DNA from 3 places in the Oceanobacillus longus genome. Region 1 is predicted to be linked to each of the others. Evidence: riboswitches for the same ligand, from Rfam matches in the RefSeq annotation. Region 1 holds a riboswitch; each other region holds the start of a gene.
What was found. A riboswitch is a leader RNA that binds a small molecule or an ion and turns the genes downstream of it on or off. The one in region 1 is predicted to bind cobalamin.
Positions count from the first base shown of each region.

Region 2: another riboswitch for cobalamin. It lies ahead of ACFOUV_RS13665 (acyl-CoA thioesterase); the one in region 1 lies ahead of ACFOUV_RS06310 (ribonucleoside-diphosphate reductase subunit alpha).
Region 3: another riboswitch for cobalamin. It lies ahead of ACFOUV_RS03650 (DUF4430 domain-containing protein); the one in region 1 lies ahead of ACFOUV_RS06310 (ribonucleoside-diphosphate reductase subunit alpha).

Region 1 is NZ_JBHSAO010000003.1:81,309-91,517, forward strand. It holds gene ACFOUV_RS06300 (ABC transporter permease) at 1-757, shown strand, start outside; gene ACFOUV_RS06305 (ABC transporter ATP-binding protein) at 750-1,544, shown strand; cobalamin riboswitch at 1,748-1,943, shown strand; gene ACFOUV_RS06310 (ribonucleoside-diphosphate reductase subunit alpha) at 2,069-4,303, shown strand; gene ACFOUV_RS06315 (flavodoxin) at 4,288-4,734, shown strand; gene ACFOUV_RS06320 (ribonucleotide-diphosphate reductase subunit beta) at 4,715-5,758, shown strand; gene ACFOUV_RS06325 (hypothetical protein) at 5,830-7,095, opposite strand; gene ACFOUV_RS06330 (N-acetylmuramoyl-L-alanine amidase) at 7,186-8,301, opposite strand; gene ACFOUV_RS06335 (flavodoxin family protein) at 8,634-9,164, opposite strand; gene ACFOUV_RS06340 (ABC transporter permease) at 9,658-10,209, opposite strand, start outside.
Region 2 is NZ_JBHSAO010000010.1:69,096-79,304, reverse strand. It holds gene ACFOUV_RS13700 (macrolide 2'-phosphotransferase) at 1-336, shown strand, start outside; gene ACFOUV_RS13695 (YaiI/YqxD family protein) at 401-853, opposite strand; gene ACFOUV_RS13690 (GNAT family N-acetyltransferase) at 1,024-1,533, shown strand; gene ACFOUV_RS13685 (GntR family transcriptional regulator) at 1,699-2,085, shown strand; gene ACFOUV_RS13680 (ATP-binding cassette domain-containing protein) at 2,082-2,972, shown strand; gene ACFOUV_RS13675 (hypothetical protein) at 2,956-3,702, shown strand; gene ACFOUV_RS13670 (hypothetical protein) at 3,699-4,376, shown strand; cobalamin riboswitch at 4,432-4,612, shown strand; gene ACFOUV_RS13665 (acyl-CoA thioesterase) at 4,753-5,235, shown strand; gene ACFOUV_RS13660 (DUF3219 family protein) at 5,311-5,604, shown strand; gene ACFOUV_RS13655 (GNAT family N-acetyltransferase) at 5,757-6,323, shown strand; gene ACFOUV_RS13650 (class I SAM-dependent rRNA methyltransferase) at 6,386-7,582, shown strand; gene argF (ornithine carbamoyltransferase) at 8,078-9,043, shown strand; gene thrB (homoserine kinase) at 9,193-10,077, opposite strand; gene thrC (threonine synthase) at 10,074-10,209, opposite strand, start outside.
Region 3 is NZ_JBHSAO010000001.1:700,941-711,149, forward strand. It holds gene ACFOUV_RS03615 (spore maturation protein) at 1-168, shown strand, start outside; gene ACFOUV_RS03620 (pseudouridine synthase) at 243-977, shown strand; gene resA (thiol-disulfide oxidoreductase ResA) at 1,038-1,625, shown strand; gene resB (cytochrome c biogenesis protein ResB) at 1,642-3,279, shown strand; gene ccsB (c-type cytochrome biogenesis protein CcsB) at 3,331-4,521, shown strand; gene ACFOUV_RS03640 (response regulator transcription factor) at 4,627-5,343, shown strand; gene ACFOUV_RS03645 (ATP-binding protein) at 5,343-7,109, shown strand; cobalamin riboswitch at 7,175-7,352, shown strand; gene ACFOUV_RS03650 (DUF4430 domain-containing protein) at 7,526-7,954, shown strand; gene ACFOUV_RS03655 (ECF transporter S component) at 7,958-8,473, shown strand; gene sigX (RNA polymerase sigma factor SigX) at 9,375-9,911, shown strand; gene ACFOUV_RS03665 (hypothetical protein) at 9,908-10,209, shown strand, end outside.

The DNA of each region.
Region 1 (10,209 bases):
TACAAAAGGTAAAGTAAATGCACTGCTTGCAGGGATTTTGATGATGACTGCCCTCTATTCAATTAACCTCAGAATTTTGGGTCAGCCTACATTATCCATGCTTAATGAAACGACAGTATTTAAACAGTTGAATTCCATTTGGACGATGACTGGAATAGATAATGCGTTAAATGGGCTTCTTGCCGCTTTCGGATTAGATCGGTTCCCGAATACTTGGGGAATTGTATTGATTATGCTCATTGTTACCATTGCCATTAAGCTGATTACAGACTTTTATTTGAAAACGGAAGTAGGATTGGCGTTAAGAGCGATTGGGGACAATAAAAAGATGATCCGAAGTCTCTCAGCTAATACAGATAACCTAACGATTGTCGGTGTTGGATTGTCGAATGGACTTGTGGCACTTTCTGGTGCGTTAATCGGTCAGCTCGGGGGATTTGCCGACGTAAATATGGGTATCGGAATGATCGTCATTGGTCTTGCATCCGTTATTATCGGTGAAGCGCTCTTTGGTACAAAAACAATTGCTAGAGCAACACTGGCAGTCATCGGCGGAGCGATTATCTATCGTATGATTGTTACGCTTGCACTTCGAGTAGACTTTCTAGAGACAGGCGATATGAAATTGATCACGGCAATTATTGTTATTATTGCATTAGTTGGCCCAAGAATATTCCACGCGAGAAAAGAAAAGAAACGAAGACTTCTAAAACGTCAACAGCTTAGTGCTCAGTCAGGAGGGGAAAATCATGCTTAATATCGCTAATATTTCCGTAACTTTTAACGAAGGTACGCTGGATGAGAAAAAAGCATTAAACGGTATAAATTTGGAATTGCAACAAGGAGACTTTGTAACGGTAATCGGTAGTAATGGTGCAGGTAAATCAACATTGATGAACGTGATTTCCGGTAACATTCAGCCTGATGTTGGAGATGTTATCATTGACGGAAAACAGGTGGTTCATCTGCCTGAATACAAAAGATCTGCATTTATCGGAAGGGTTTTCCAGGACCCAATGGCAGGGACAGCACCATCCATGACAATTGAAGAAAATCTGGCGATGGCTTACTCACGTGACAAAAAAAGAAAATTAAAATCTGGAGTAACGAAGAAAAGAAAAGATTTATTTCGGGAACAGTTAAAAACATTGAACCTTGGATTGGAAGACCGTCTATCCGCCAAGGTCGGTTTGCTGTCGGGTGGTGAAAGACAGGCACTCTCGTTATTAATGGCAACATTTACCCAACCGAATATTCTCCTGCTTGATGAGCATACGGCAGCATTGGATCCATCCCGTGCGGAATTGATAACATCACTAACTGAAAAAGTAGTCCGCGAATCTGGCCTAACGACGTTAATGGTGACGCATAATATGCAACAGGCCTTGGACCTTGGAAACAGATTAATTATGATGGATAAAGGTCAAATTATATTTGAAGCAAAAGGAGAAGCCAAACAGGAACTTACCGTAAAAGATCTATTGAATGAGTTCCAGCGTATACGTGGGGAGCAATTTGAAGACGATCGGGTAGTTTTGGGGTAAAAAGATGATAAATAATTTTAAACGAAATACACACGCCGTTTGTTGAATGTGCGTGTGTATTTTTTATGTTACAGTTTCTATTAGACGGAACCTTAAGAAATCTATCAATCTAGAAATGAACGATAGAAAAAGATTGCATAAGTAATTTCATTATGCTACTCTTAACACTAGATATTGACTTATTTGGATTTTAAAATACTATATATTGTATATAAAGTAAAGGTGACATGACATCATGTCTTAAAAGGGAACTCGGTTAAATTCCGGGACTGTCCCCGCAACTGTAAGTGTGGATGAACGAGAATACCACTATATTGTTTGTTTAACGGCAGCAATATGGGAAGGACTCTAGTAAAACGATGCACAAGTCAGGAGACCTGCCTTTAACTTTGAGTTTCACTTCTCCGGGATGAGAGATTATGAAAGGATAGAAATACAAACTATTTCTGTCGTTTTATAGCCGTTCATCCATTGGGGAAGAACGGCTTTTTCATTGTACATATAGATATTAGGAGGTAGATATGATGATTACAGGAACCATTAACCAACAGGAAAAAGTTTTGCAGACGATTAACGAATCTACGAAAGGACTATCCGTAGAAGCAAACCAATTGATGGATAAGGCAATGAAAACAATCAATCAGGATACACCGGAAGAAAAAGCTATGGATATCCTTATAAAAATAGCCTTGGAAAACATCGATGAGTCGAACCCAGACTGGACGTTTGCGGCAGCAAGAATTTATTTGAAGGAGCTTTATCGTAAGGCAGCGGCCAATCGAAACTATAGCGAGGATTCACGCTATGGATCGCTGTATCATTTGATACAAATGTTAACCGATAAAGGGATATATGCACCAAACCTTTATTCCAAATACTCGAAAACAGAAATGGATTTTTTTGAGAGGCTAATTCAACCAGATCGAGATTATCTATTTAACTACTTAGGTATTTATACAATTGCAACGCGTTATCTGGCAACAGATCATAACAAGCAGATTTATGAACTTCCCCAGGAGCGCTGGATGATTATAGCGATGTATTTAATGCAGGATGAAGACTTATCAAAGCGCTCCAAGCTGGTGGAGGAAGCTTATTGGGCTTTGAGTAATCTTTATATGACAGTGGCAACGCCGACACTCACAAATGCAGGAAAGACACATGGACAGCTATCCAGCTGTTTTATTGATACGGTGGATGACAGCCTGCAATCCATCTATGACAGCAATACAGATATCGCCAAGCTCTCCAAAAACGGTGGGGGCATAGGTGTCTATATGGGGAAAATACGTGCCAGAGGGAGCTCTATTAAAGGATTTAAAGGCATGTCCAGTGGCGTAGTTCCGTGGATTAAGCAATTAAATAATACAGCGGTAAGTGTTGACCAACTTGGTACGAGAAAAGGTGCAATTGCCATCTATCTAGATGTTTGGCACAAAGATATCGAATCATTTCTGGACTTGAAGCTGAATAATGGGGACGATCGCATGCGCGCCCATGATATTTTCACAGGCGTCAGTTTACCGGATTATTTTATGGAAAAGGTCGATAAACGGGAAGACTGGTATTTATTCGATCCTCATGAAGTACGCCAAGTGATGGGCTTTTCGCTCGAGGATTTTTATGATGAGGAAAAAGGAAATGGCGAATGGCGGAGGAAGTATGAAGCTTGTATACAATCGGATACGCTCTCCAGGAAGAAGATAGCTGCCATAGATATTATGAAGCGGATTATGAAATCACAGCTTGAGTCAGGAACTCCGTTTATGTTTTATCGGGATGAAGTTAATAGGCAGAACAGCAATTCACATAACGGAATGATTTATTGTTCCAATTTATGTACTGAAATTACCCAGAATCAGTCCCCAACTCAATTTGTAGAGGAATTTCTTGAAAACGAAAATACCATTATTAAAAAGTATCAAGCAGGTGATTATGTTGTTTGTAATTTAAGCTCGATAAATCTCGGAAAAGCAGTTCCGGATAATGTGCTGGATCGTCTGATAAAAATTCAAGTACGCATGCTTGATAATGTGATTGATATCAACACATTGCCGATAAAGCAAGCAGAACTGACGAATAAAAAATACCGTGCAATCGGACTTGGTACATTCGGTTGGCACCATCTTCTTGCCCTTGAAAATATAAAATGGGAAACAGAAGAAGCAGTTAGTTATGCTGATGAACTGTATGAAAAGGTTGCCTTTCTAACGATAAAAAATAGTATGGAACTGAGTAAGGAAAAAGGGAGTTATCCAGCATTTGAAGGTAGTAAGTGGAGTACGGGTGCTTATTTTACGGAAAAGGGTTATCGAAGTGAAGCATGGGTCGCTCTTTGGGCAGAGGTTACCATGCATGGCATGCGTAACGGCTATTTAATGGCTGTGGCTCCTAACTCAACGACCGCAATGATTGCAGGTTCCACCGCAAGCATCGATCCGATTTTTAATGTATTTTACAATGAGGAGAAAAAGGACTTTAAGATTCCGGTAACAGCACCAGACTTAAATCATCATACGTACGATATTTACCGCCGTTCCGCTTATATTGTCGATCAGCGCTGGTCGATTAAGCAGAATGCTGTCAGACAGAAACATATTGACCAAAGTATATCATTTAACTTTTATGTTCCAAATACCATTCGGGCATCTGTTTTACTCGATCTTCATCTCCAGGCATGGCGGGAAGGGCTGAAGACCACGTATTATGTACGATCAACATCCAACGATGTCGAAGAATGTGAGTGGTGTCAAAGTTGAGGGCACTTATAGCATATATATCCTATAGTGGGAACACCAAAGAGGTCGCCGAGATCGTGGAAGGGAAATTAAAAGATGAAGGTATCACTGTGGATAACCATCGTATTGGAATCGATGCACCAATAAATCCTGAACGTTACGATTATATTTTTATCGGCACATTTACATGGGAAATGGGAAAAACACCAGTTGAAATAAAGGATTTTGTCCTTGAAATTGGGTATAAACCAAACAATATTGCGATATTTGGGACTGGGGACACTCAATTCGGTGGAGACGAGTTGTTTTGCAGAGCTGTGGATAAGTTGTGGAAATTTTATGAAAGTAAGTGGAGCGGTTTGAAAATTGAGCAGTCGCCAAGGGGAAGTCAGGAACAAAAAGTTAAATTATGGGTAGAAGGAGTGTTGTGCCATGCCAAGAGCTTTGCTTGAAAAGGCGAAAACATTGGAACCATTAAATCCAAACAAGTCAACCGCCCTATTTGGTGGGAAATCGAGTGGAATTCTCAACTGGAATGATATTGCTTATCCACATTGGCATAAAATGTATAAGCGATTAGTCGGAAATTATTGGCAGGCGGATGAGGTGAATATGTCCAGTGATGTAAAGCAATTTTCATCCTTGACTACTGAAGAACGCGAAGCATATCTCAAAATAATTGGCCTGTTATCCACATTGGATGCACCACAAACGAGAACTGCATTGTTGATATCTTTATATGCCACAGATCCTGCTGTCCAATCAATTATGGCAGTCATCGCGCAACAGGAAGCTGTGCATAATGAAAGTTATTCCTATGTGTTATCCTCCGTTGTTTCACTGGACGAACAAAATAAAGCATTCCAACTTGGGAGAACAGATGCAGTGTTGCTTAAGCGAAATGCCAACCTGGTGGAGCAATATAATAACTTTGTGGATAACCCAACAATGGAAAATATTTTAAAAACATTGGTATACACATCCTTATTGGAAGGAATGTTTTTTTATTCAGGGTTTGCTTTTTTCTATAATCTGGCACGGCAAAATAAAATGGTCGGTACATCGACAATGATCAGTTATATTAATCGTGATGAACTGGAACATGGACGCTTTATCGCGGAATTGTTTCGAGCTACACTCGCAGAAAACCCGGAATACAATACCGAGGATTTTACCGATTGGGTATATACTCATTTTCAAGAATCAGTTGTTTTGGAAATAGAGTGGTCCAATTATGTTTTAGAAGACGTAGAGGGTATTGATTTGGATGAAATGGCCGGTTATATTAAATATCGTGCCAATAAGATGCTGCGAATGATGGGATTAAGTGAGGTTTATCCAGAACATGTGGATAACCCGATGAAATGGATTCGAGCCTATGTGGATAATTTCGATGGTACAAAGACCGATTTCTTCGAACAGAAATCACGGCAATATACAAAGACGAGTGATTTAAATGGATTTGATGACCTGTAGTCTAATGTGACTAAAATAATAGGAGGCATGAAGCTTAGGGGTTTACGCTAAGCCTCATGCCTCTTTCATTTCTAAATTTCATTCAGTAATACAACGTCACCTGTAACAGCATCTACACCATATTCACAATCGATTTTTCCGCATAAAATATAGCGATTTTGCTTTTTATCAAACACATATACGGGGGTAATTTCAATATGCTTACGTAATTTTTCAAATGCTTCCTCTTTGGTAAGCTTTGGATCTTCGGCTTTTTCGAAATGCTCAAACATATCTAAGATGATGCTATTATCTGTATAGTTAACAGGCTGGTAATTTTTTTCATCAATGATGAGTTTAATTTTCCGATCGATCACGCGTGCATCGGGTGCAGCTGGTTTTAGTTGAGCAAAAATATACCCCTTTTCGCGCCATAAGCCTGTTAACTTCCATTTTCCGCTATCATCAGGGAATTCACTTCGGAGGAAATCTCTGCTTGCTTTCTCAGCATGTTGCTGATCATCCATTGTTAATTCCTCATTGGTTGGAGCCTGTTCAACATTAAAAACTTCTTCAGGAGTTGCTTCTAATGAAAGATCAATTTCTCGTTTTGAAAATCTTTCTTGAATTGGCTCCACCCATTCCAGAAGAACATCTTTTTGTTTATAGGATTTTGGGCTCTCTACTTCTTCAAAAGAAATCGTGCGCTTTCCATCATTCGTTACAAAAACCGTTGCGGTCCCGAAAATTGCCTCCCATTTTTCTTCGTTTTCAAGTGGAATTTCGAGCAATTTGCTTTGTGACTTTACGATTGGGTCAATTTGTTCTGCTGTTAATGCAAATGGCTCCCAGTTCAGCTGATCTTCATTTGGAAAGATTCCATCGACGGAAAACAAGGACAGCTTTCCTTCCTCATTATGTTCCATTTCAATGGACCCGGAGGGAAATACGGCTACATTATCAACTGCTGCCTGGAAGAGGAGTTCTTTTTCTTCTTCATGAATCAGTTTAAATTGTCTGCCAAACTCCAGTCCCGTCTCTTTTTCGATCCATTCGATAGCAAGTTCCGTACTTGCCGCTAGAGGGAAATCAGCATCGGTTTTATTTTCACCATTAACAAAGATAATTCGTTTTACCAATTTAGAGTGAAGGTCCACATCAATGCTGGCAGTACCGGAAGGATTGTAATCTTCATCGGTTTCATCGGCATCTTTCGGAAACCACTCCATATTCAAAATATAGGATGTTTCCTCCATGTTCGATTGTTCCTGAAAGATATGATGCCTTTTCAAAAAATAATGATCAAGGTGAAACTTTTCAGCTGTTAAGTCAATAATTTCCTGCAATTTTTCATTCATGTCCAAACCTCGCTTATAAAATTAATGCCTATAGTATAACATAGCACTGTCACTCCTCAAATTCGACAAAATTCGGGGAGTGACAGGCACCTAGTGAAAGTATTGGATTAGGCCGTTAGTGATTGCTTTGGCGACTTGATTTTGATATTCTGCTGCTTGGATAATAGCGAGGTCATTAGGATTGGAAATGAATCCTAATTCTACCAAAACAGATGGAGCAGTTGTATTACGTAGAACACGATAATTTCCCTGCATAAGGCCACGGTTGTTCAGATTTACGGATGAAGCTAAGGTTGATTGGATATTTTGTGCCAGTTTGCGATCGGTGCTGTCGGCATAATATGTACTTACTCCTTTCACCGATAGAACAGGGTAAGAATCAAAATGAAGACTTATAAATGCATCCGTATGATTGGTGTTACTAATATTTACGCGCTCATTTAGAGAAACATAATAATCACCAGAACGAGTGGTTATCACATTTGCTCCTGCATCTCGTAATTGATCTTCTACTTTAGTTGCAGTGGAGGATACTAAATCTTTTTCAAATATTCCTCCAAGGCCAATCGCACCGGGATCATTTCCTCCATGACCGGGATCAAGTACGATCGTAAAGCCTTCCAATGAACGATTGGAGGCAGGTTTGCTATCACTGCTACTTGTATCGGTAGTTAAAGATGCAACTTGTGTCTCAGAGGTATGATTAGAATCTGTTAACCATGCTGCAATCCATCCAGTAGAGCCATTTCCCAAATTAACTTTATGCCAGTCTCCTGAAGTTTCTACTATGTTGTATGTATCACCTGATCTTGTTGAATCGATAATGGAATAATCCATTCCAGGTCCTGAACGAACATTGACACTGGTTGCTGTGATAGTAATCATCTCAGAGGATGTTTGGGAAACGGTTGAATTATTTTGATGTGTGTTCCCAATTGGAATTAAGTGGTGCATAGCCACCCAAGCTTCTTTTCCCCCGTAATAGGTTTGTACCCATCCATGTTGTTCCTCGAATGCCATCACATGATTTCCCTTTTGGAGCAATCCGACTATTTGTGAACCTGCAGCAGGTTCACTACGTACATTCAAAATGGTTGAATGAACTTCATAGGTTTGTCCTTCATTAGCATATGCAAAATTCGGTAAAAAAGTAGATAATAAGACAAGAATCCCTATGACTGCTATTAAGTTTCGAAAGTATTTCATTTGTTCCTCCTCTTAAAATTAAATCTATTAAATTAATAATAGTAGTTTACCATTGCCCGCACAAGAGGAATTCAAACAATTTTCAACAAAAACCATTATAATGGACTAGCAATCCAAGAGGTATAATTAAAATTAACTATAAAAGAGAAGGGTAAAGATAGAGAATAGCTCATATAGGTAAAATAGATGGGGAGAGGTTGATAGAACAGAAGGAGGAGAATGGAAGGTGATTTTTGCATCATAAAAGCGTGCTGATAGCATTACTCACCACGCATTTTATAGGATGCTTTTCTCGATTGAATAACGGAGATAACTGCTGTGGATGCCGTTCATCATTTAATCAGCATGGAAGCAGCTTTTAATGCGGCTGTATCCTTCGTGATTTCTCCAGGTTTGCTTGCCTTGCCAATAACATACCCTTCGAAACTCATATTATAAAACTGGCATATATAATTGAATTGCTGGACAAGTGGAAGACCTTTAACCATCGGAGTGTCTCCTCCGACTGCAATCAGATAAACGTGCTTTTTTGATAATTCTTTTCGAAAATCTACATAAGCAGGATCTCTTAATATTTGGGACCAACGATCAATGAATAGTTTCATTGGACCGGACATACTGTACCAATAAATGGGTGTGGAAAATACAATTATATCGTGGGAAAGCATCTGGTCTATAAGTCCTTTGTGATGATCTTCAACTTCATTAAAACCACCTTCATCATGCCGCTGATCAATAATTGGAAGGACATTATAATCACGTAAATAAATATGCGTTCCTTTTTCTTTTGGAACAGCCTGATAAGTTAAAAATTCTGTATTTCCATTAACACGGGTTGAACCGTGAAAGACGATTATCTTCATATTCATCCTCCTTGAAGGTAAAAGCTAAAAAGTACATAAGACTATATATTTTAATCCGTTCATAGAAGTATATGAAACGAAAACCAATAACATGTAAAAATGAAAGGTTTTTTCAATGATTTATTGAAAAAACCACATCGGATGGTGGCAAACTAAAGGTTTAGAATGCAAAATGGCAGGCACCATGGAGGTACTTGCCATTTTTTATAATTCATGATTCGTTAGAAATAAACAATAAAATTATTCTCGATTTCTGGAGTAAAGTACAAAAAATCAGTCCCATACCTCACTTGCAATGATAAGACTAATAGACAGACTAACACAAACAGCAATCACAGCGATAAGCATGAACAATTCCCTCCTACTACGTAAGCAAATCCTAATATACTATACTATTAATTATAGTATACACGACCTTGAAAAGGAATGGTTATAATTTATATTAGAAATTTATAGATGTTTAATGCCCCGTAGTACCTCTCTAATTAATAATTTAAGCTCGAATCCACTTCCATATTTCACCTGGCGTTGCATTTTTCCCATACATTAAAATGCCTACTTTAAATATCTTACCAGCGAGTTTCATGAAAATCAGTATACTTACGATTATAATGACAAGTGAAATAATAATTTCTATCCATGGCCATTCTTCAAGCATTGTTAGACGCATAATCAGAACCCCAGGAGCTGTAAATGGAATATAGGTCCCGACTTGTGCAACGAGGCCATTCGGATCACTGAGCACAGGTCCGATCATAATAAATGGTAAGAATGGAAGCATCATTACCATCCCTTGGAAGTTTCCTGCTGTTGACACGTCAGCCATTGTTGCACCAATTCCAACGAATATAGACGCGAACATTAAATAACTAAGAATAGCAATTCCAACTAATAATGCAGTTTCTGGTACGAGTAAGTATTCAATAACTGGAATATCGGTTTTCCACAGGACAAAAGGAAAGAGAAGCCCGATAAAGACAACAACTTGAATAAGTCCTAACACAAAATATCCAATGATTTTCCCTTGCATTAGCTCAGAAGGGGT
Region 2 (10,209 bases), on a different contig from region 1:
CAGACGGCATTGATTCATGGAGATTTGCACCCTGGTCACATACTAATTGATGAGGAAGCACGGGTAACTGGATTGATTGATTGGACAGAGACAAAAGTGGATGACCCTGCAAATGACTTTGTATCTCATTACATGGCATTTGGTGAGGATGCACTAGAAAAATTGATTGAATCCTATAGGAAATCAGGCGGCTATGTATGGTCTAATATGTATGAACATATTATAGAACTCTCTGCTGCCTACCCTGTAGCCATTGCAGAATTTGCGATGAAATCTGGAATGGATGATATGAAATTAATGGCGAAACAGACATTGGGTTTGCTTGATAAAGAATAAAGAAATACCCATTAGCAGTTCATTACTGCTGGTGGGTATTTCTTTATATTTCTTTCAACGTAGATCAATCAGAGAGCAACTGATTTAGTGTGCTATTGAAAAGTGTCCTGAATTTTTCTTTATCTTCAGTTGTAAAGGGTTTTGGGCCTTTTGTTCGCTTTCCGCTCTTCCGTGCCATTGCAGACAAATATCGTGTTTGCAAGAGCTGGTCAATATTTTCATTTGTATATGTAAATCCTTTATGGTGGAGCACCGTGCACCCTTTTGCTAAACCTAATGATGCCAAACCGTAGTCCTGTGTGACGATCACATCATTCCTTCTTGCTAGTTTCATGATCCGGTAATCAGCTGCTTCAGCTCCAGTATCCACATAAATGGTTTTCACACCATCAGGGTCATCCGCAGTAGAGAAGTGGGATAGACTTGTTACCATTATAACAGAAATATCCTTCGCCTTAGCCTCCTTAATAATAACCTCTTTAACAGGACAAGCATCTGCATCAACATATATTTTCATTGTAATCTCTCCCGGTAGTTCAATTGATAGTGATATTAATGTCTGTCATACGTTTTGTCAATAAAAAATTCATTACGGATGCCAAAAAGGATTAAAACGGTTTTCAAATTGCGCATTATTGATTATGATAATCGATAGCGTGCTTTTATTTAGAAAGAATGGGTGATTACATGGAATACAAAATTGATAAGATGTTAGATGCGGATTGGGAACAGGTGCGAAATATATTCATACAAGGGATTGAAACGAAGAATGCTACCTTTGAAACAGAGGCTCCGTCCTGGGAAGAATGGAATCAGGGACATATCCAGGAGTGCAGGCTGGTAGTAAGAGATGGTGAAAAAGTACTTGGGTGGGCAGCGTTAAGCCCTATTTCAAGCAGGCGTGCATTTACCGGTATTGCTGAACTAAGTATATATTTCAGCTTAGATAGCGTTGGGAAAGGTATTGGCACAAAGTTGATTCAAACCGTAATCGAATCAAGCGAAGCGGCAGGATTTTGGACGTTGCAATCAGGAATTTTCCCTGAAAATATATCAAGTATAAGATTACATGAAAAAGCCGGATTCCGCATGATCGGTATACGTGAGCGTATGGGGAAATTAGATGACGTTTGGCGGGATGTAGCAATGATGGAGCGAAGAAGTGAGATTGTCGGGATAGATGAAACGATGAAGTAAAATTTAAAGAAACGCTGAAAATAACATTACCAATTTTATTACGCATAAAAAAAGATGTCTGACTTAGACATCTTTTTTTATATTAACCTATTGTATTTTTCAAATAATAGCAGTATACTACATTACACGAGTAATGCACTAACTCGCGTGAAGGGAGTTGCAGACTTGATTCTTAATTCCAATGGGTCAAAACCAATATATATACAAATTGCAGAATGGATCGAAACAGAAATATTAAATGAAAACCTTAAAGAAGATGAAAAAGTTTATTCCCAATATAAGCTTGCAGAGATATTTACGATTAATCCTGCAACAGCTGCAAAGGGATTAAATATACTTTCTGATGAAAAAATTCTTTATAGCAAACGAGGACTTGGGAAGTTTGTAACCAAAGATGCAAAAGCAATCATTATGGATAAACGGAAAAATCAGACACTAAAGGGTTTGCTAAAGGAAGTGGCATTGGAGGCAGAAAGGTTAACCGTTGGGGAAGAAGAGTTAATTAAAATGCTTCAGGCTATTCAGAACGAACGCAAGGGGGATGCGGAATGAACGTTATTGCATGTGAGGGGTTATCAAAAAAACGAGGGCGACTTAAAGCTTTACATGATTTGTCCTTTTCGATTAAGGAAAATACGATTACCGGCTTAATCGGTAGAAATGGGGCAGGCAAGACTACGCTTTTAAAGATACTTGCTGGTTATTGGAATGAAACATCTGGTGAGGTTAGCGTATTTAAAGAAAAACCATTTAATAATTTAATAGTCTCGGCAAATGTCATCTATGTGGATGATCAAATGGATTTTTTCGCGAGGCTGACATTAAAAGATATTTTAATTGAAGCAGAAAGATTTTATGAAAACTGGGATAAAAAGTTAGCAATGCGTCTCTTTGATTATTTTTCCTTTCATCCAAACTACTTTCATACACAGTTATCCAAAGGGAAAAAGAGCACATTCAACATGATTATCGGCTTGGCATCACGTTGTGCAATTACAATGTTTGATGAACCGACTACTGGAATGGATGCTGCAGTCAGGAAGGATTTTTACAGGGCACTGCTGAAAGACTATCTTGCACATCCAAGAACAATCATTATTTCTAGTCATCACTTAGAAGAGATTGAGGATTTACTTGAAGATGTGCTGCTAATTGATCAAGGTAAAAAATATTTTCACCTTTCCATGGATGAATTGAAAGAATATGCAATTGGTTTGACGGGAAGAACGGAAATAGTCATGCAGTGGGCAGCAAATAAAGAGGTAATCCACACAAGAACAGTAGGGGTAGACACAACTTATTGTGTCATAAAAAATGATTTCTTCCAGCTAGATAAGGCGAAACAATTAGGTATGACTCTTTCACCCGTTTCTGCTAGTGATTTATGCGTGTATCTGACCAATAAATCGAAAGGGGGAATAGATGATGTCTTTAAATAGGATGGGTTTAGCTACGGTAGTGAAAAGGCAGTATCAGTATAAAATGAAAGCCTACGTTGGAGTTTTCAGTTCACTGATAGTGTTACAATGCTTGGCGATGCTCTTTTCATTAACCGGATCGGGATCCAGTGGTTATAGCTCGACGGGTTTTAGTATTGATATCACTATATATTCTGGGATTAATATCGTTATTTTTACGTTTCTTTGGGCATTTATTCATAGCATTATTATGACGACAAAAGCGGATTTGCAAAATGGATTTACTTTTGTTTCCAATCGTTTAAGCAATAACCTGTCAAATGCAGCATTTTTATTAACAGCAAGTATTATTGGTGGAATTACTACCATATTATCCGGGTTTTTGCTGCGTGTGATTGTATACTTCTTTATCGATACAGAGCACCTTCATGGAGAGGGATTTATCTATCAACCGATAGAAGTTATTTCGGGGATGGCAGCTATGGTATTCTATTTAATCCTTGCTTGCTCTGTTGGGTATTTACTTGGGACCATCACACAGTTACATCGAATGCTTCCTGTCATATTGCCAATTGCTATAATAGGTTTTTTAATCGTTACACAAGAGCAGTCAGGCTATATTTTTAAAATAGCAGAATTCTATTTCCAGGAAACTAGTTTTTTACTTTTTGTATTAAAAGTAATGATGACCTCGATTCTTTGCTTTGTAGGATCAATCTTGCTTTCAAATAGATTGGAGGTTAGGAAATGAATATGTTCATGCCTTTCATCATTTTATTGATTATTGCAACAGTTATTATTTACTCACTAAGATGGTTGAATAGACAAAGGTTTGCCAAAAAGGGCTATTGGCTGCTGGGAGGATACGTATTACTTTTATTGCTTTCCGTTGGAGTTTACTATTTAATTCCTGTTCCTCAGGAGGATTCAGAAGGGGAGCCGGAAGATATTCATACAGCAAAGTTACAAGGGGTAATCTATGATGGGATACCAATTGAATCGATTCGGCAATATTTGGATAAGGAGTGGGAATTTCCATCTAATCAGGAATCTATTCATATAGGTTATCAAGGGAACATAGATCATAGTATTCAAATTGCTGTAGAAAGGTCAGGAAATACAGATAGTATAGAAGCAAGCTTTTACCAAACACCGGTATATATAATGAATACAAAAATTACGGAATCTCTTCAACCTGTAAATGTAGAATTTTTTTCTGGAAATCTAATGGTGGAAACTCCTGAAAGTATGTATCTTGAGTTTTCCACTTATGCAAAAGAATTTCCTGTGAAACAGTTCACTGGCCAACTGAAAGATGACTGGTGGGACGATGTTGAAATAAGTGAACAGTTATTGTATCTGAAAGTTCCTGAAAACATAGAAATCAGTAGTGACTCGGATGTTTGGATAGAATATGTAAAGTGATTGGGGGAGCGTTCGAGACAATGAGCATTTAATATATTATGTTATACTAAATGAAATAAATATTTCGCTTTATGGTGACTTTGTATACAAAGTTGAATAGGGGAAGCTGGTGAAAATCCAGCGCGGTCCCGCCACTGTGAAAGAGGAGAATCCATCGAATTCCCTGTTTTAATAATGGGAAGGCAATGGGTTTGCTGATTCTGAGCCAGAAGACCTGCCATAAAAAAAGTAGCATTTAAATCCTACGGGAGATAGGAGGGTGCATGAACTAATCTAATTTCTGTGCATTTTTTTGCAATGATAATGATTAGTGTCATTCACAGACATCTTTCGTAAAAGAAGGTGTTTTTTTATTTGATGAAGGAGAAGATGCAGAATGGATAAGATAGCTATTAGCGAGACCAAAACAATTCAAACACGATTAGTTATGCCACCTGATACCAATCATTTAAATACGATTTTTGGTGGGAAAGTTCTTGCCTATATTGATGAAATTGCCGCTTTAACTGCCATGAAACATGCTAATAGTGCTGTTGTAACAGCTTCCATTGATTCAGTTGATTTTCTATCTTCCGCAAAAGTTGGAGATTCATTGTCCTTGGAGGCTTATGTTACATTTACGGGGACAAGCTCCATGGAAGTCCATGTCAAAGTAAGCGCCCATGACTTAATAAGAAATGAAAAGAAATTAACGACAGAATCATTTCTTACCATGGTTGCAGTAAATGAAAATGGAAAACCTGTTCCGGTCCCTGGGGTATTCGCGGAGAGTGAATTGGAGAAGGAGTTATATTCATCGGCACCGGCGAGAAAAGAGAATCGCCTACGACGTAATGCTTATAGGCAGAAACAGATTTAATGGCTAGGAGTTGTCCGACTAAACAATTTTACTGAAAACGGTTAGTATTTATACTAAATGGTTGGAGGGATTAACATGAATGAAAAAGTTGTGATTAACGACGTAACGATTGATGCTATAAACTTTCAAGAAGAAACAGTGGAAAGAGATGGAAGGGAATTAAAGAAAGTAAGATTTGATTTTAAAGTAACCGCAGAGGGTTATCATGACATCACCACGTTGCTGTATAAAAATGACTTCATGGTAAAGATGCCTGCTAAAAGCCTTGAATTCCCAGCTGTTATTCACCGTTACTCCACCTCTATTACTAATTTGTATGAAGCAGGGGCAGTTGGCGATTTTAAATTGGAATTGTTGGAGAAATCCTAAGATACACCTGTGACGGTCTTTTTCATGGGTTTTTTGGTATATACCATAAAATTCACTACACAATGATCCGATTACCCTTTTATTTAGAGAAGGAATCTCCATCTGAATAGAGAAATAAATAATAATGAAATTTCTAAGAGAGGTTGTTACATATGAATCCGTTTCTAATTGATTTTCCACAAGAATTTGAGACAGAGCGATTGTTGATTAGGGCTCCCAAATCCGGAGATGGGAAAGCAGCAAATCAAGCAATTAAGGCATCTATTAATGAGTTGAGACCATGGATGCCATTCGCCAGGAACGTACCAAGCGAAGAGGAAACAGAAATTAATATTCGTCAGGCTTATATCAAATTTCTATCAAGGGAAGATTTGAGGTTTCATGTATTCTTAAAAGAAACGGGTGAATTTATTGTTTCTTCGGGCCTTCATCGAATCGATTGGAATGTGAGAAAGTTTGAAATAGGTTACTGGGCAGATAGCCGCTATACGGGAAATGGTTATGTTACGGAGGCTGTTGCTGGTTTGACCGATTTTGCTTTTAAGAAACTGCGAGCAAATCGTATCGAAATTCGCTGTGATGCCAAAAATAGAAAAAGTCGCGCTGTGGCAGAAAGGTTAGAATTTAATTTGGAAGGAATTTTAATTAATGACGATATGTCTGCAGATGAAAGTGAGCTAAGGGACACTTGTATTTACGCGAAAATTAGTAAAAGATAGACCTGCTTTCCCTTTGGTCCTTAACATGCGATAATGACAAAAAAATAGGATTGGATGAAATGATGACACAAATAATTGAATTAAAGGTAAAACCGGATTTTATCGGTCACTATAAAAATAAATTTCCATTGATTAATAAGGATGCAGTTGTGAATAACGAGTCATTGTCGTTGGAAGGTACCCTTGTCCATCTTGTGGATGATAATGGTAACTTTCTTGGCAAAGGATATTATGGAAATCAAAATAAAGGAATTGGATGGGTACTTTCTTTTAATGAGGGGGAGAAAATCGATTCCGTCTTTTTTAAAAATAAAATTTTGACAGCAATTAATAAACGTCAATCGTATTATAAAGATGAAAATACAACTGCATTTCGTCTTTTTAATGGAGAAGGTGATGGTATTGGCGGACTGACAATTGATTATTTTAATGGTTATTATTTAATCAGTTGGTATAGCCAAGGGATTTTTTCTTTTAAGGAGAAGGTTATAAGTGTCTTAGATGAACTTGGTGATTACAAGGCTATATATGAGAAAAAACGCTTTGATACGAAAGGGCAATATATAGATGACGATGATTTTGTAAAGGGTGAGCGTGGTGAATTCCCACTACTTATTAAAGAAAATGGCATGAATTATGCCGTTTATTTAAACGACGGAGCAATGGTAGGTATTTTTCTCGATCAGCGAGAAGTACGCCAAGCACTTCGAGATAAGTATGCAAAAGGTAAACATGTGCTGAACACTTTCTCCTATACGGGAGCATTCTCTGTTGCTGCTGCGCTAGGTGGGGCAACCAAAACGACAAGTGTTGATCTTGCCAAACGCAGTAAAAGTAAAACAATCGAACAATTCAGTGTCAATGGAATTGACTTCGAGCAGCAGGACATCAAAGTCATGGATGTTTTTGATTATTTCAAATATGCGAAACGGAAAGAATTGAAATTCGATTTGGTTGTGTTAGACCCACCAAGCTTTGCACGTTCAAAAAAGCACACGTTCAGTACATCTAAAAATTATCCAGGATTGATAAAAGATACACTGGCGATTCTTGAGAAGGACGGTATCATCATCGCATCTACAAACAATGCATCGTTTGGAATGAAGAAATTTAAAGGTTTTATTGAGAAAGGTTTTAAAGATATGAGTATGAAATACAAAATTTTAGAGGAATTTTCGCTGCCAGCTGATTTTCAGGTGGATCGGAATTTTAATCAAGGAAATTACTTGAAGGTAGTTATTGTGCAAAAAGTAAATTAATGAAAAACCCGATTTGATTCAAAATTCTTATCGGGTTTTTTAGATGGTAAAAGACAGTTTCCATCTGTTAAAAAAAGATTAGGATATTTTCGCACAGTTGTTGTTTTATAAAACTCCCAGTTGAGATGAAATGCGAACTAGGATAAGTAACTTCGTCGACCGCTCTGGGAAATATACTTGCGGTTCGCGGGCGGCTGGTGAGCCCCTTCATGCTAGCGCATTTCAGTGTCTCACCTATGCCCGCGGAAAGCATCCGCCCGAAGCGATCCCGGACGGCGGCAAAAGCACAAATCCTGGAAATAAACCTAAAATTACTTCATAGATTATAGATTTTGTGCCTGAAACAACAATGCCTTTCGGTAGGACGAATAACCGCAGTCCCGATCATTAGAAAAGAGCTAAAGATTATTTTAATAAAAAGCACAAAAACCATTGTATATTTATTCTTTTTGTTGCATAATAATTCATACAAACAATTATTAAGGGAGCGTTCATATGATCACAAAAGGGAAGGAAATTAATTTTCAGCAACAAGAACTAAAAGGGCGAGACTTTTTAACACTTGCAGATTATAGCCAGAATGAAATCAATTATTTACTTGATTTGGCTGATTATATAAAAAAACAAAAACAAGAGGGGGTCGCATTTGAGCCGCTTAAAGGAAAAACATTAGGGATGATTTTTGAAAAATCTTCGACAAGAACACGTGTATCCTTTGAAGCTGGAATTTATCAACTAGGTGGGCTGGGGATCTTTTTAAGTTCAAAAGATATTCAGATTGGTAGAGGGGAGCCGATTTCAGATACTGCACAAGTTCTGTCTGGTTATTTGGACGGTATCATGATTCGGACTTTTTCTCAAGATACAGTTGAAGAGCTTGCTGCGTATGCGAATATCCCTGTCATTAATGGGTTAACAGATTTGTATCATCCATGTCAGGTACTTGCAGATTTGCAAACAATTAAAGAAATAAAAGGTAAGCTAAAAGGCATGAAAGTCGTTTATATTGGAGACGGAAATAATATGGCACATTCACTGATGATTGGAGCTGCGATTATGGGAATGGAGCTTGTAGTTTCTGCGCCTGAAGGGTATCAGCCAGATTCGGTGGTTACCGAAAAGGCAATTGAATTAGCCAACGAACATGATGCTAAGATTAAGATAGAGAAAGACCCGTCTATTGCAGTTAAGGATGCGGATGTTATTTATACCGATGTATGGGCAAGCATGGGGCAGGAAGAGGAACAGATGAAAAGGGAATTTGACTTTGATGGTTACCAGGTCAATGAGGCATTATTGGCTGAGGCTAAGAGTGACGTAACCTTTATGCACTGTTTACCAGCACATCGGGGTGAAGAAGTATCAGCTGAAGTGATTGATGGGAAGCATTCTGTTGTCTTCCAACAAGCGGAAAATCGCTTGCATGCTCAGAAAGCATTGATGACCGCTTTGATGGGATAGCGATTAGAAAAAAGAGATTATCGAAAAGGCCATAATCTACAAGATTATGGCCTTTTCGATGTGTATACATTTCGTACGTTTATGTGAGCTATGGTTGGCTAAGTAAGTCGTTTCCATTATTCGTACTATTAATCTTTCATACGGTTAGTCTATTTTACAGTCAGACCTTGGACATCCATCTCCAATAACTTCACTTGATAATTTCCTAGTAGATCTTGCATTTGCTCCACTACGGATTGCCCGCTTCCCTTAGGTGCGAAAGATAGCATTGTAGGACCCGCCCCACTAATCACAGTTCCGTAAACGCCATATTTTTTGGACTCATTCCTTATTTTATTAAAGTTAGGAATGAGATTTGCACGATATGGTTCATGGAAAATATCTCGTTCCATCATTTTTCCTGCAAGTTTATAGTTTCCCGATAAAAGAGAAGCAACGACAATATTGCTAATACCGCTAGCACTTGTTGCATCGTTTCTCGAATAACTATCTGGTAACACATTTCTTGCTTCATCTGTCTTTAACTCGACATTCGGAATATATAAGATTACATCAACATCTAATGTTGGCATTTGAATCCAATCAATTTCATCTTCGGTTACGATTGAAATGACGAGACCGCCATATAATGCTGGAGCAATATTATCGGGGTGTCCTTCTATTTCTGTACCATAACGTAGTTTCGCTTCAGAGGTTAATGAAAGATCGCAGACTTGATTAGCTAATTCAATTCCTGCAATGATTGCAGATGCACTGCTTCCAAGCCCACGAGCCAAAGGAATATCGCTCGTTTCTACTACTTTACATGGAGTAAGTTGCTTGTGGTGGCGTTCAGCAGTTTGCTTCGCTATTTTATAAATAAAATGTTCTTTATAATTAGTTCTGTTGGAAGGAGAAGAATGGGAATAGAATTCCCATTCTTCAGACTCTGTCACTTCCAATGTTAAGTAAAGATTTACAGCTAAGCCCATGGAATCGAATCCTGGTCCGATATTAGCCGAGCTTGCTGGAACAGAAATTTTGAATGACTTCATTTCTTTATCATCTCTTCGATAAAACTCGTTACAGCTTCTTCATCGTTTGGGAGAGATACTGGTTTTATGTCCATCTGATCAATTGCTGTTTGTGGATCTTTTAGGCCATTTCCGGTCAATACGGCAACTACT
Region 3 (10,209 bases), on a different contig from region 1:
CTGGCATCCACAATGCAGGGAAGTACTGACACCACCTTGTATGTTTTAACGGTCTATTTCGGAGCAGTTGGGATTAAAAAAATGAGATATGCATTGAAAGTCGGCCTTTTAGCAGACCTAATTGCTATACTTTCATCCATCATTATTGTTAAAATGGTATTCGGATAGGGAATAAAACTAGCGTTAATATAAAGTTAACGCTATTATTATGTAGAAAATAATAAGTAAAGTATGGTGATATAATGACAACAAGTGGAGAAAGACTTCAGAAGGTAATTGCTCAAAGTGGAATAACTTCCAGAAGAAAAGCAGAACAACTGATTATAGATGGAAACGTTAAAGTAAATGGTAAAGTTGTAACTGAGTTAGGAACAAAGGTTACAGGAGATGACAATGTTGAAGTTAACGGATTTCCATTGGAAAAAGAAGCATCTGTATATTATATGTTGTATAAGCCCAGGGGAGTAATCTCAAGCGTTAAGGATGACAAGGGTAGGAAAGTTGTTATTGACTTAATGGAGGGTGTAAGCGAAAGAGTATTTCCTGTAGGCAGGCTGGATTATGATACGTCGGGAATTATACTTTTGACAAATGACGGAGATTTCGCGAATCTGTTAATGCATCCCAAACACGGCGTAGAAAAAGTATATGTAGCTAAAATTAAAGGTATACCTGATAAGAGAGAACTTGGACGACTTAAGCGTGGCGTTAAAGATGAAAAAGATTTGCTTAAGGCTGCAAACTATAATGTTCTTTCAACAGACAAAAAGAAAAATACAATGATTATTGAATTGACTTTACAGGAAGGTAAGAACAGACATGTTAGAAGAATGATGGAACAATTAGGCTACCCTGTAATGAAATTGAAAAGGGAAAGATACGGCACACTAACATTAGATGGACTTAAGCCAGGTAAATATCGTCCTCTTTCGCCGAAAGAAATCAAACAAATTCGTAACTCTGCACTAAAATTGTAAAAAATTAGTCAAAATTTACCCTTTACTCAGATGGTATAATGGCGAGGGGAGTGATTAATTTTGAGTCTGGAACAGAAAAAAATGGCCAAGCAGAAGAAAAAAAGAAATCGGCTAATATTTAGAACCGCAATCCTAGCGGTCTTAGTGGCTGCAGTTGTTTTTGCGCTTGTTTCCAATTTGCAAAAGGATAACACGATATATCAAGTTGGTGATAAAGCACCTGATTTTCAACTTAAACAAATCAGTAATAATTACGATGCAGAAACCGTTCAACTGAGTGATCTAGAAGGAAAAGGTGTAATGTTGAATTTCTGGGCAACCTGGTGCAAACCATGCGAGGCAGAGATGCCTTACATGCAGGAATTATATCCAGAGTACAAAGAAAAAGGAGTCGAAATTGTTGCTGTAAGTCTCGACGGTACAGAGCTAGTCGTTGACCGCTTTATTGATAAATATAATCTGACGTTTGCTATCCCTCATGATAAATTGGGAGAAATCAGAGATTTATATAAAGTTGGTCCGATACCAAGCACTTTTTTTATTAATCCTGAAGGAGAAATAGAGGATGTTGTTAATGGTGCGCTAACATTGGAACGACTCGAGGGATATTTGCAAGCAATACAGCCAAGTGTGGAAGAAGCATCATAAATGGTGGGGGATTTAAATGAATAAAATAAAATGTGAATGTGGACATATTAATCCCGAAGGCACCGTTTTATGTGAAGCATGCGGAAAGCCTATAGAAGGGAATCAGCATATTGATGGAAACGAAGGTAACAAACTGCTCAACATGCGATATGATGGCACTGCACGCCGTTCACAAACCTACAATAAATCGATCATCGACAGAACTTGGAGTTTCTTCTCTTCGGTTAAAGTTGGTGTCTGGTTAATTGTTATTGCGTTAATTGCTTCCATGGTTGGAACCATTTTTCCGCAACAAATATACATACCTTCAGATGCAGTATCACGAGATCCTGCAATTTTTTATGAAGATCGTTACGGCATAACAGGGCTTATCTATTATCAACTGGGATTTCATAATTTATACAGTTCTTGGTGGTACATCCTCTTAATTGCTTTAATCGGTATTTCGCTTGTTATCTGTAGTTTAGATAGATTTGTTCCATTATATAAAGCGTTAAAAAGGCAAAAAGCACAACGTCATGAAACGTTTCTAAACAGACAGCGCTTATACAGCGAAACGGAAAACGTATCCAAACAGGATATCGAAACAGTTCAAGATAACCTAAAAAAGGCAGGATATAAAGTCAGAAATGAAAATGGCCATATTCTTGCTGAAAAAGGAAGATTTTCCAGATGGGGTCCATATGTGAACCATATTGGTTTAATCATTATCCTAATTGCGGCTATTTTACGCTCTACCCCTCTGATGTATACAGATGAGTACGTCTGGGTCAGGGAAGGAGAACAAATTGTTATTCCTGGTACCAATAGTAAATACTACATCGAGAATAAAGACTTTATTATGGAAACACATGATGAAGATGATGAACGGTTTACGCAGGCGATTCAAGAAGAAGGAGTAGTACCAAGTAACTTTCAGACTGATGTCATTATCTATCAAGCTGGTGAAACTGCAGTTGCAGGAGCTGAACCTGAACTCCAACCAATACTTGAAGATTCCATTCAAATGAATAAACCAGCAAAATTCGATAGATATACACTATACCAATCCGGATATCAAGTGAATGAATTTCATAATATGACCTTTAAAATTCATGAGACAGATGATACAGATGAAACATCATTGGGCTCATTTACGATTGATTTAACGAATCCAGAGTCTGTCTATGAACTCGATAATGGATTTCGTGTCATGATAGATCAATATTATCCGGATTATTTTATGGATGACAATGGAATTCCAGCATCAGAAACTAATTATCCAAGGAATCCAGCATTTGTATTAATGGTTTATCCTCCAGATAGTGATAATCCTGAAGTTAGCTTTCTTGGTATTGGAAAAAATATAGATGCAACTGGAGAGAATGAATTTAAACTCGCAATTGAAGATTTTGAAATGCGTGATGTCAGTGGTCTTACACTAAGAGTAGATAATACATTATGGTTCTTTAGTATTGGTGCAGCCATATTTATGATTGGTGTTATCCAAGGAATGTATTGGCAGCATCGCCGAATCTGGATCCATCCGAAAGATAATTGGCTCTTAATCGCAGCCCATGCCAATAAAAATTGGTTTGGCCTCAGTAAAGATATTGAAAAATCAATAGAGAATACATCAATTAACATGGTTGAAGATCAGCAGGAATTGGAATAAATCTGCAAATATCATCTACAGCAGATTTATTCCAGATAAGGAGGAGATTATATGGATTTGCTTAATATAAGCAGTACAATGCTTTATTCGGCATTTATTCTCTATCTGGTTGCAACATTTTTCTTTGGGGCAACAATCAGACAGAATAAATCTGAAAGAAGAAAGAAAACCAAAGCAGGTACAATTGGGATAACAATAACCATAATCGGTTTTATCGCACAACTTGTATACCTTATTACAAGATGGATTGCTAGCGGACATGCACCAGTAAGTAATATGTTCGAATTTGTGACATTCCTCGGAATGTGTATGGTCCTTGGATTCATAATTCTTTATTTCTATTACAAGTTAACTTTTCTTGGTCTATTTGCACTTCCTATTGCAATGATTATCATCGCTTATGGAAGTATGTTCCCAACCGAAATTTCACCATTGGTACCTTCATTGCAAAGTCACTGGTTGTATATTCATGTAACAACCGTAGCCTTGGGCCAAGGGATCCTTTTCATCAGTTTTGCGGCAGGGATTATGTATTTAATCAGACAAATCGATCAAACATCTAGAAATAAAAAAAATGTTTGGCTTGAAATTGTAATCTATACAATGTTCTTGTTCATCGGTTATATCGTCATTACTTCCGCTTTTAATATCATGAATTACAATGCCACTTTTGAGTATCAACAAGGAAATAGCATGGTTACAACAGATTATCGTTTACCTGCCATTGCAGGTCCAATTAATGGGACACTTATGACAGAAGGAGTCATGGAACCTTGGTTTGATACACCATCCTGGATGCAGGGAGCAGACGCTGGAAGCAAGTTTAATACCGTAATCTGGTCCATTCTTTCTGGTTCTATTCTATATGGTCTTGTAAGATTATTTACGCGTAAACGGATTGCGGCAAAAATCCAACCATTGCTTAAAAATATAAAACCGGATCTTTTGGACGAAATAATGTACCGTTCGGTTACGATTGGTTTCCCAATATTTACATTAGGTGGTTTAATTTTTGCTTCCATCTGGGCCCAAATTGCTTGGGGTCGTTTCTGGGGTTGGGATCCGAAAGAGGTTTGGGCACTGGTTACTTGGCTCTTTTACGCTGCTTTCCTACACTTGCGCTTATCAAGGGGATGGCACGGTGAAAGATCAGCTTGGCTAGCGGTAGCAGGATTCGGCATTATCATGTTCAACCTGATTGTTGTTAACCTAGTGCTTGCGGGTCTTCATTCATATGCTTAGACTTTTCATTACAGAACGGGGTATCCTAATGATGCCTCGTTTTTTATACATTTAACACAATATGGTTTATAATTTACTTTAGAGATTATTATAGGGGGAGCTAACATGGATTCGAATGCTAAGATTTTGGTTGTAGATGATGAAGAAAGAATTCGTAGACTTATTCGCATGTATCTTGAACGTGAGGATTATATCGTAGAAGAAGCAGAAAATGGAAAGGATGCCTTGGAAAAGGCTTTAAATACTGATTATAGTGTGATTATGTTGGATATTATGATGCCTGAAATGGACGGGATAGAAACTTGTCAGGAACTAAGGAAGGTAAAAGACACTCCTGTGATTATGCTGACTGCAAAAGGCGAAGAAGGAAACCGCGTGCAGGGTTTTGAAGTTGGGGCAGATGATTATATCGTAAAACCATTCAGTCCAAGGGAAGCAGTATTACGGGTGAAGGCCTTATTAAGAAGAGTATCTGCATCCTCTTTTAACGAAGTGGACACTTCTTCAAAAAACATCTTGGTCTTCCCACATATTACGATTGATGATGATGCGCATCGAGTTACTGCAGATGGAGAAGAAGTTAGTCTAACTCCTAAAGAGTATGAATTGCTTTGTTTTCTTGCCAAATCTCCCGATAAAGTATTTAACAGGGAGCACTTATTAAAGGAAGTTTGGCAATATGAATTTTTTGGTGATCTTCGCACAGTGGACACACATGTTAAACGACTGCGGGAAAAATTGAGTACCGTTTCCAAATCGGCAGCTAAAATGATTGTTACTGTTTGGGGAGTTGGTTATAAATTCGAAGTTGATGATGCATAATGTTTTGGAAAAGTGTAGTAGGTAAACTTTCATTAACTATTTTATTGCTGGTTGCTTTTGTATTATCTATTTTGTCTATATTTCTAATGCAATTCTTTGAAAATTTCCACATACAAGAAGCAGAAAATGAAATGATGCAAACGGCTACAAAAATTTCTTCATTGGTCGAAAGGGGGCAGGATAGAAATTTCATTGAGGAAATGACAGAGATGCTAAAAGATCCGACTAGCCGCATCGCAATTATTTATAGTGAAGAGGATACTTGGCTTTCTACCAGCAGCGATAATGATTTAGTTTCCGAGGGTGATGAATGGCTTGAATCCAGGGAAGAAGTAAATGAAGTAATCGAAAATCAAAGCAAACTTCAAAAGCAAATTAATCTTCCTGAACAAGATAAAGAGATTATTATCGTTGGATCTCCTACCGAAAATGGTGGGGCAATTTTTGTATTTCAATCGCTTGATATCATTAATCAAACCAAAGCAGAAACGACGAAACTAATTTTACTCAGTGCAGGTATTGCTATTATGCTTACTGCTTTTTTTGCAGTATTTCTATCCACTAGAATAACATCACCATTAATTAAGATGCGAGAAGCAGCCTACGATCTTACAAGAGGTGAATTTAATACAAAGGTTCCAGTATTGACGCATGATGAAATCGGAGAACTTGCTGTAGAGTTCAATCGAATGGGAAGACAGCTAAAGTTTCATATTAATGCTTTACGTCAGGAGAAGGAACAATTATCAAGTATCGTTAGTTCAATGGCAGATGGAGTAGTTACTCTCAATCGGAATGGAGACATTCTGGTCATAAATCCACCTGCCCAGAAATATATTGATGGATGGTATTTTGAGAATGATGTTGTAATGAATGAGAGTCGAAAACTTCCAACAGAACTACAAGAAGCTTTAAAAGAAGTAATCGATGGGGAACAAGCAGTTTTAAGAGAGATCAGTCTTCAAGGTAGAAATTTCGTAATGCTGATGACACCTTTATACGACCAGTCCTATGTAAGGGGTGCTGTAGCTGTCATTCGTGATATGACAGAAGAAAGACGGTTGGATAAATTACGAAAAGATTTTATAGCCAATGTTTCACATGAATTACGCACTCCAATATCCATGCTTCAAGGTTACAGTGAAGCGATTGTCGATGATATTGCCGATACAAAAGAGGAAAAAAATGAGCTGGCCAAAATTATACATGAAGAATCGTTACGAATGGGTCGACTCGTTAATGAACTACTTGACCTTGCACGTATGGAATCAGGCCAAATTCACTTAAACGTGGAAACGTTTGGTATTGAATCCTATATCAAACGAATTGTAAATAAATTTAAAGGTCTCGCTTCTGATAACGAGATTGATCTTACACTAACAATGAACACTGACTTTTCAAATACCAGTTTTGACCCTGACAGAATTGAACAAGTGTTTACAAATCTAATTGACAATGCGATTAGGCACACTTCGAAAGGCGGAACTGTCCGTGTTGCAGTCACAAACAAACCTAAGGAATTTTATGTGGAAGTGAACGATAGCGGGAGTGGTATCCCTGAAGAAGATTTACCGTTTATTTTTGAGCGATTCTATAAGGCTGATAAATCCAGAGTACGGAGTAAAGAGAAAAAAGGCACTGGACTTGGACTTGCCATTGCTAAGAATATAATTGATGCACATAAAGGGACTATTCAAGTAAAAAGTAAACTAAATCAAGGGACTACTTTCAGTTTCAAATTACCACAGAATCATGAAAATAGTTAAAGTTTTAAAGCTTTTCTATTTAATTTTCTTATGCTATGATAACTTTGTATTGGAATTGTATCGTATAATTGAATATTGTAATTGGTGTTTTATTAAAAGGGAATCCAGTGGAAGTCTGGAACTGTCCTCGCAACTGTAAATGATTACGAAATAAGCGATCCACTGTATGGTAATCCATATGGGAAGGGCTTAAAGTAGGTTTGAATCATAAGTCAGTAGACCTGCCAATTGACAATTTGTTTCAATGCTTCGAGGGTATAAGCGATTGAGACTTACAAATACATATGCATGCATGCTAGCAGCTATTATTTGTTTGTCTTTAATCCGCCTGAACTACTAAAGGCGGACTTTTTTTATACTTTTATAGAATACAGATTAATTTCCAGTAACATTAATGCAAAAAGGATGGGGAAACAATGAAAAAATGGATTTTGCAAGTAGCAGTAATCTTGATGACAGTAGGTTTATTGATTGGATGTTCATCTGAAGATAACACCGAACAAAATACTTCAGTAAGTACAAATGAAACTTCTGATTCCGAAGAGGTGGCTGAAGATTCTGTTCGAGTTACAATTTCTATAAATGAAGGGGAGGAATTCGTAAATGAGCAGGAGATCCCGATTGAAGAAGGCGATATACTGATGGATGTTATGGAAGAAAATTTCTACATTGAAACAGACTTTGATGGTGCATTTATTACATCAATTGAAAGAGTCGAAGCAAGTGATGAGGAACAAACCGCTTGGATGTTCTTCGTTAACGATGAGATGCCAACTGTAGGGGCTAACGAATACGAACTTTCTCCTGGTGATATAGTTGTATTTGATTTACAATCCTGGGAATAGACGATGAACACATATAAGATTACAATCATAGCCTTATTGGCTGCTATGGCAATTGCAGGAAGATATGTGTTCCAGTTTATTCCAAATGTTCAACCAGTAACTGCACTGATTATTATATGCGGCATTATACTCGGCCCTCTATCAGCAATACTCTTAGCGATTGTGACAACCTTTCTTTCCAACATGCTTATGGGGATGGGAATATGGACATTATGGCAAATTATTTCATGGTGTATCATTGGTGTTTTGAGCGGTTTATTGAGTAAAATATTTAAACGTGTACCTCTATTTATCACGGTGCTTTTTGCGGTATTCAGTGGATATCTGTATGGTTTTGTCATATCACTGACAAATTATCAAATAACTGGACAATTTTGGCCGTATTACATAGCAGGTCTTCCATTTGATACAAGTCATGCTATTGGCAATGCGGTGTTTATTATTCTCTTGTACCCGATTATGTCTCATTTATTTAGTAACTATGCTGTTAAGAGATTTACAATCAAGAATACCAACTGATTTGCAGTTGGTATTTTTTTTCTTTAGTTATCTACTAACTTTCACGCCAATAAAATAATTTCAAACAATAAACTTATAATATCTCTAATAATCTCCTTGATAACCTTGGTAAAATAAGGCTGTTTTCTAAAGGCTATTTTTTAATGTAAATTGCTTTATAAGCATCGCAGAGTAGAGATAAAATGCGAACTAACTTCTGGTTGGTATTCTAACATATGTGCTATTGCTGCCGTCCGGGATCGCTCTGGGCGGATGCGCATCCTTAGGGCACGGCCTCAGCCTCCTCGAGAAACCCACTCTGCGGGGTCTTCGGACACGTGCTTTTCCCGCAGGAGTCACCGCTCACCCGGACTGGTGAAGCTGTGTGATAAGATTTTTATAACAATCACTAATGCAGTTAATTGTTTGTAAGCTTAAAACCAGCTCTGGGAAATATACGAAGACTCCAGTGGGAGGAAAGGCATCGGTGAGACCCCGGAGTGCGCAGCACGAGGAGGGCTCACCAGCCGCCCACGGAAAGCGAAGTATAATTCCCAGAGCGGTCGCCGAAGCTTCTGCATACTGTTAGAATCAACTAGCAGTTACTTCGTAGTCTATATAAAATGCGGTGTTAAAAACAACAAGATGAACGAAAAGATCCTTGGAATCTCGATGTATCCAGACTGCTCAGTGCAAACAGTTAATCCAACGTCAACTTGAGCAGTGTATCTCCAGGCCACCTAATTCTACCAAGCATCTTTTCAATTTTACTCTGCAAAAGTTGAGTTACCCTTTATAATATAGATCAATGTATCATGGCTTACATACACTTACAGTAGGTTGCGCTTTTATTTTAAACGATATAGTATGATTGTAACCTTTTTGTATTAATAACGACTATATAGTTGAACGGAGGGTCTCTATGAAGGCCATTTTCGATAAGTTATATGATAACTATCATCAGGATCTGTTCCAGTACATTTTTTACATGGTGAAAAATAAAGAAACGACTGAAGATCTGATTCAGGAGGTATATATTAAAGTATTAAAGGCTTATCCAAACTTTAAAGGGGAGAGCAGTGAAAAAACATGGCTCTTTTCTATTGCAAGACATGTTACATATGACTATTTCCGTTCTTTGAAGAGAAAAAGAAACAGAATTATCGACCTTTTTGACTGGGCCGAAAAAGGTGAATCCATTCCCGATGAAGATGATTTACCTGAGGAAATAGCTATTAAAAATGAGCAGATGAAGCAAATCTATAAATATCTTGACAAATGCACAATCGATCAAAAAAGTGTGTTAATTCTAAGATACCTGCAATCCTTCTCTATTCAGGAAACAGCTGAAGTACTTAATTTTAGTGTGAGCAAAGTTAAAACAACACAGCATAGAGGTCTAAAAACATTAAAAAAGCTCTTGCTTGAACAAATCGAGAAAGAAGGAGATGCTCAATGAGGCAAATAGATAAAGAACAACAGGAAATCATTGATCGGTTACAGGAAATGCCTGAAATAAAAGATGATACAGAAAAAAATGTATTATACCACCGCATCTCCTCAAGCCTTACTGACCCCTCACCAACAAAAAAGAGACAAAAGAGGCAAAAACTGATTCCCGTTCTGGCAACCATGATGGCCGTTACCTTCATTCTTATTATTCCAGTTATGTTGAATAACGACAATCAGGTGTATCAAAATTCTGAGCAGTTTTCTGATGTCGAAATAGCGACAAATATTGAAAAATCTGAGGACTC